2 regions of the Bacillus sp. ISL-46 genome follow, and region 2 is predicted to be linked to the other one. Evidence: predicted binding sites of a transcription regulator. Region 2 holds the regulator's gene; the other holds the start of a gene.

Region 1 (3,436 bases), on a different contig from region 2:
ACTCAATTTCTTTTTGCTCCTTTCAAGCTTTCCTGCACTAGTATTTATTATATAAGTCAATTCGATAAAGATAAAGATGAATGCAAAAAAATCTTTTGATATTACCTAAATAATTATAGCAGAAACATCTTATTTTGAATCTATATCAGATTTTGGTAGACTTAAGCACGAGATAATTATAAAAAAATGAGGTTTTAGAATGAAAAAAGAAGTTTGGCGTTTTATTGATACTGGAAATAGTTCACCATCTTTTAATATGGCTTTAGATGAAGCGTTACTCGATTGGCATAGTGAAGGGAAATTTCCTCCAGTGATTCGTTTCTATGGCTGGGATCCGGCAACGCTATCAGTAGGATATTTTCAAAAAGTAGAGAAAGAAATTGATATGGAAGCAGTTAAGGCACACCAATTAGGTTTCGTAAGAAGACCTACAGGAGGACGTGGAGTTCTGCACGAGCATGAACTTACCTATAGTGTCATCGTTTCTGAGGAACATCCAGAAATGCCTAATTCTGTTACAGAGGCATACCGTGTAATATCTGAAGGAATTTTAAAAGGTTTTCACCATTTAGGACTTGAGGCATATTTTGCTGTCCCAAAAACAGCAGAAGAACGGGATGCTTTGAAAAACCCTCGCTCTGCTGTATGCTTTGATGCTCCAAGCTGGTATGAGCTTGTGGTGGAAGGCAGGAAGGTTGCCGGAAGTGCACAAACGAGACAAAAGGGAGTAATTCTACAGCACGGCTCCATTCTGTTAGATTTAGATGAAGATAAGCTATTTAGTTTATTTAAATATCCAAGTGAGAGAGTTAAGGAACGAATGAGAAAAGCATTTAAGGATAAAGCGGTTGCGATCAACAACATTAGTCCAAGAAGAATTTCACTTGAGGAAGCAAAGGAAGCTTTTTATAAAGGCTTTGCTGAGGGTCTAAATATTGAGCTTGAAACTTATCAATTAACTGAGGAAGAACTAGCTTATGTTGAAAAGATTGCAAAAGATCGCTATGAAAGTGATGAATGGAATTTTAAAAGATAATTTGAAGCGGCGAATTCGCCGTCTTTTTTTGTTGCCTTGACGATTAATGTAAAGAAGCAACCTGCGAAATTTGTTGAATTTTCCTGTTTTCTGACGAAAATCTATTAAAAGCTATTGATTACTTTTAAATCTATTATTTTTTGAGTTTGACAAAATAATTATAGTTTGCTTGACATACAATATATAGTGGTGTCGAAAATATTTTCGGTACTATATATTGATATTTAGTTGATTTATTCAGGTGGGCTATGATAACCTAAAAATACAAACCAACTAGATATAGCGTAAACCTGCTAGATTTAGCACAATAGGTGCATTTTTATTTAAGAAGGAGTTGTTCTAATGTCTGTAGTTTTTAGACAAACAATGAATATTGATTTTGAAAGGTTGAATGAGGATATTCAATTATTCCCCCAGGTGCATCCAGTTACCCCAGATATGAAAATAACTCACAAGGGTGTTTCTCGTTTGGTCATGTTGGACCGCTATACCTTTAAAGATAATGCAAAAATTACTCTTACAAACGGCGACTTTGTTGTTTTAACTATTAAAGAAGATCCGAAATTTCCAGCTCGTGGTCTTGGTTACATTATGGAAATAGACTGGGAAAAGAAAAAAGCGAAAGTTTTAGTCGAAGAGGAATTCAGGGGAGTACTCGATGATCCTGAAGAAGCTAGTACGGGTGTGATAGTCAGATCCTTAGATGTAATTGAGAAGCCTTTGGAGCTCTTCTATGAGCAAATTGCGAAGCGTAATGCTACTGGTCTTGCTTCTGTAGAAAAGACGGAAGAGAAGCGAAGAGAATGGACTGAGAGGTTTTATCAAGAGCTTGTTAACATGAACTTCATTCCAGCAGGTCGTGTTCTTTACGGAGCTGGGGCAGATACTGATGTAACATACTTTAATTGCTATGTAATGCCGTTTGTTCCTGACTCTCGTGAAGGTATCTCTGATCATCGTAAGCAAGTAATGGAGATTATGAGCCGTGGCGGCGGTGTTGGAACAAATGGCTCGACGCTGAGACCGAGAAATACACTAGCTAGAGGCGTCAATGGTAAATCATCTGGATCGGTTTCATGGTTGGATGATATTGCGAAATTGACTCATTTGGTTGAGCAAGGCGGATCAAGACGCGGAGCTCAGATGATCATGTTGGCCGATTGGCATCCAGACATTATTGAATTTATTATTTCTAAGATGCAAAATCCTAGAATTCTACGATTCTTGATTGAAAATACAAATGATGAAACGATTAAAAAACTTGCTAAAGACAAGCTAAAGTTCACCCCTCTAACTTTAAGGGAAACTGCAATGTACCAAGGAATTGTAAATTATAAAAACATTCCTGGGTTTGGTGGATTTGATGAAAACATTATCGCAGATGCAGAAGAGAAATTATTAACTGGCGGTAATTACACTGTCCACAATTCAGAATTCCTTACAGGTGCGAACATCTCTGTCTGTTTAACAAAGGAATTTATGGATGCTGTAGAAACCGATAGTGACTATGAACTCCGCTTCCCGTATGTTGAACAATATGATCAAGAGGAAATGGGTATTTACAACCAAGAATGGCATAAAGTTGGTGACGTTCGCGAGTGGGAAAAACAAGGGCATAAAGTACGAGTATACAAAAAGTTCAAAGCAAAAGAACTTTGGAACCTAATCAATATTTGCGCGACCTACTCAGCTGAACCGGGAATATTTTTTATCGATAACGCAAACGACATGACTAATGCAAAAGCATATGGACAACAAGTCGTTGCAACAAATCCATGTGGAGAGCAGCCTCTCGCACCATTTTCCGTCTGTAATCTTGCAGCTGTCAATCTCGCTGAGATGGCTGATAAGGACACAAAAACTGTTGATTTTGAAAAGCTTAAGAAAACAGTAGCTGTGGGCGTACGGATGCAGGATAATGTCATCAACGCAACCCCGTATTTCCTTGAAGAAAATAAAAAACAGGCTCTTGGTGAAAGACGTGTGGGGCTTGGAGTCATGGGCTTGCATGACATGCTGATTTATTGTGAAACGAAGTATGGATCACCAGAAGGAAACGAACTCGTTGATCAAGTATTTGAAATAATTGCAACTACTGCATACAGAACATCAATTGAATTGGCAAAAGAGAAGGGAAGTTTCCCATTCTTAACTGGTGAAACAACATCAGAAACCAATCGATTAAGACAGGCCTTCATAAATACAGGGTTTATGAAAAAAATGCCCGATGATATCCGCCAATCTATTTTAGAAAACGGAATTAGAAATTCCCATTTACTAACTGTGGCACCAACTGGATCCACAGGGACCATGGTTGGAGTTTCCACCGGACTTGAGCCTTATTTCTCATTCTCTTATTTCCGTAGTGGACGCCTCGGTAAATTTATCGAAGTTAAAGCG
Region 2 (3,436 bases):
CAAGGACTTGCCTGCGTTGTTGCTCATATCGTTTTTGAAAGCTTTCATTAGAAGCTAATCTTTTCAATGTTCGATTGATTTTTTCCAATTTTGGTCACCCCCTATTTGCGAAACGCTTTTAACTTTTCTTCAATCGCACGCTTTTTCGCTTCAACTTCACTGTTGTTTCCTTGCGCGGGATCTTTGCCCGCATCTTTCGTACTTTCATCAAACCAGTCAGGAATTAACTCTGTCCGAATTGGTTTTTTATTAGACGATCTTGTAGTTTTTTTGCTTTCTGTTACCTTGTGTTCCTCATTCTTCGCGAGCTCCATCGCTTCTTTCACCGTTTTCACTTGTTTCCTTGCCCAATGACTAGCGATTGACTCGACAAAACCCTTTGTAAATTTCATGTCCGTTTTTCTCATAACCACTTCAATTAGGACATTTACCACACCTGGGGGAAGTTTATATTTAATCATGATCTCTTCTAAGGTTTTCAAATTGGCATTCGAAGGTTCAACACCGCCCGAGATTTCTTTAAAAACGATGAGTGGCGGGGTCGTCTCATACGAGCGAATTAATTTTTCTTCCTGTGTTTTAGGTTCGGTGATTTGAGTTTGATGAACAATTGGTTGTGTTCGGTTAATAAGACTCGGAAGCTGGTCGTAATTGACAAATTGATACCAATCACGAGCCCCCTTTCTCAAGTCCTCAATATCAATTTCTTCATGCTCGTTAATAGCACCTAAGATGAAATTTTTCATTTCGATTGCATCAATTTGGTACAGAAATGCAAGATTACTAATTACACTTTTTACTTTTGGTGTTAGCGCTTTTTTGGGAACAAGTGATTCATTCAGCCCTGCTGTTAACAAATCAAAATCAAACGTGTCCACACCAATTTGGATCGGACTCGGTTCATTTCGACCAATAAACTGTTGATTTTCTTCCTCTTGTAATTCTTCGGAAAGGGCTTGAATATATTGCATACTGCCAGGGGCCGCTGATGCAAACACGTCCTGAAAGGCTCTTGTAACATCTACATACTCGTCTTCCCTTGGCTTTTGTTGATCACTAAAAAAGCGCTTCAGACGAGAGAAATGGTTTTTTCCAATTTTTCGATAAAGATAAATATTTAACATCCCATCTAAAAAGAATTGCTCAGGACTTAAAGGTGGATGCAGTTCATAGATGAAGGACCGTCCCCCTTCATCTGTTTTGACACGAGTCTTTAATAAACCAATGCCTTCTAGCTTCAATCTGGCTTCGTAAATATCCTTTAAGTTCATCTCTAAGAGATTCATCAATAAATGATGAGTGGAAGACTCAGACCAGAGCCGATTTTCCTCTAACTCCGCCCAGAGCGTCATATACAAACTAAAGCAAGTTGACCCAATCAAGGGCTGATATAAAAACGTCAGCACTTTACGGTCATACTCATGCAGCAGCCCATCAGCCGCAACTATATAACGGTCGATAGGGAGAATTTCCTGCCAATGCTGCGCCATATCACTCCAACCTTTCTTGTTATAAAATCAAAAAGAGCCAAAAACTCTTTAGCTCTTAAGATTTTTCTTTTTTGATTAATTCTTTTAATTCATCAATAAAAACATTAATATCTTTAAACTGACGGTAAACGGATGCAAACCGTACATAGGCGACTTCGTCCACATGTGCCAGCCTGTCCATTACCATTTCACCGATTGCTTCACTTTTTATTTCAGAAATACCCTGACTCCGCAGATCCTTTTCAACACCATGCGTTATATCTTCTAATTCCTTTAAGGCTACCGGCCGCTTCTCACATGCCTTAATCAAGCCACGTAATATTTTATCACGGCTAAACTCTTCTCGGGTCCCTTCTTTCTTGACTACAATCAGCGGGATCTCTTCAATCTTCTCAAACGTAGTAAAACGATACCCACATTCTTCACATTCGCGTCTCCTCCGTGTTGCTCGACCTTCATCAACTGGGCGAGAGTCGAGGACGCGTGTACCATAATTTTGACAAGATGGGCATTTCATTGTAATCAACTCCAAATCTACACTTTACTCCCGAACAAAAACGCTTACTTTCATCTTATAAAAAAGACTATCTTTATACAAGTAGTAGTACTAGGAGTTTTTTATTCCTATAAAGGTATGTAATTGATTAATCCGCTCGTAATAAGAATTAATCCTCTTTTTTAAATCGGGATAGGTGCCGAGTAATGAAAATTTTTCAGATGAAATATTAAAGTCTACCGCTGTTTCCATTGGCTTTACTCCCACAATTGTAACAATTAGAAAGCAGGGGATTGGTTTACTGATTTCAACAGCAATTTCTCCATGTTCTTTAGAAACCGTGGTGACCCGGCAATCAGCATCTTCACGGAATAACTTTTCAACAGATGCAAATAATTGATTAAACATCGCCTTATAATAATGCGTTTTTAAGGAATCATCCTTAATCTGATCTGAAGTCTCAATTTGCTTTTTAAAACGAACAAATAGATTACCTAACATAGCCATACTATTCCTCCCATGATGTAGCTTTGTTCTTATTGTACAACATTACTCTAGAAAATATAAAAAGAGGTGTATGTATAAATACACCTCTACGTTAATTGTTTTTAAAGTGATTATAAAACCTTTGCCTGTTTTACATGAACAGGACCCATGCCACGCGGAATTTCAATATTTTCACGTGTTTGTGCATTTAATGCCTCAGCAATATAATCTGCCGCAACATTAGGATTCAAATCGCCGCAAGTGTATACATCTATGCTGGCATATCCATGTTCAGGGAAGCTGTGAATGGTAAGATGTGATTCAGAGATAATAACCACACCACTTACACCTTGTGGGGCAAATTTATGAAATGCTACTTCACGGATTTCCGCACCTGATCTAAGAGCTGCTTCAACAAAAGTTGTTTCAATAAAATTCATATCATTTAATTTTTCAAAGTCGCATCCCCAAAGCTCAGAGATCACGTGACGTCCCATTGTTTCCATATTCATTTTTCCCCCTCTAACCTTTTATGTTCTTTCTTGAAATCCTGTTATTGACGGTATCCGAGTAACTACCACGGGGGAAAGTTAGTCCAGAGAGGTCCTAACCCTTTAAGTAATTAATAGCTACCTGATTTCAAGAAGTTCACGATGACTAGTATACTTTGTTTATATTTTTTTTGCAACCTATCAATATAAAAAACTTTATATGTTTATTTTGTAACAAGGTTAATGGGCATGTTCCATTTTTCATTCGATAAAAACACACTAAATCAAAGCTATTTTATGCAAAAAACACCCAAATGGCTCAAGCAAGGCAAAAAAAAATGCCGTCTATCGACAGCATTTTATCCGACCTTGATTTGTGATGATTTTGCTATTTCCTGTGCAACATACATTGTAAGATCCACGACACGTGAAGAATACCCCCACTCATTATCATACCATGCTAAAACCTTTAC

Evidence for each region. The regulator NrdR, encoded in region 2, represses ribonucleotide reductase genes. The targets are predictions, from matches to a motif close to AACACNATATATNGTGTT.
Region 1: J7E67_RS26660 (vitamin B12-dependent ribonucleotide reductase) is a predicted target of NrdR. The motif match lies at 1,210-1,227, and genes of this name have one in related genera.

The regions. Positions count from the first base shown of each region.
Region 1 covers NZ_JAGGQR010000068.1:12,967-16,402, forward strand. The annotation lists gene J7E67_RS26650 (rhodanese-like domain-containing protein) at 1-6, opposite strand, end outside; gene J7E67_RS26655 (lipoate--protein ligase family protein) at 200-1,036, shown strand; gene J7E67_RS26660 (vitamin B12-dependent ribonucleotide reductase) at 1,379-3,436, shown strand, end outside.
Region 2 covers NZ_JAGGQR010000015.1:265,464-268,899, forward strand. The annotation lists gene dnaI (primosomal protein DnaI) at 1-88, opposite strand, end outside; gene J7E67_RS10990 (replication initiation and membrane attachment family protein) at 102-1,490, opposite strand; gene nrdR (transcriptional regulator NrdR) at 1,546-2,007, opposite strand; gene J7E67_RS11000 (hypothetical protein) at 2,098-2,493, opposite strand; gene speD (adenosylmethionine decarboxylase) at 2,604-2,978, opposite strand; gene J7E67_RS11010 (glyceraldehyde-3-phosphate dehydrogenase) at 3,323-3,436, opposite strand, start outside.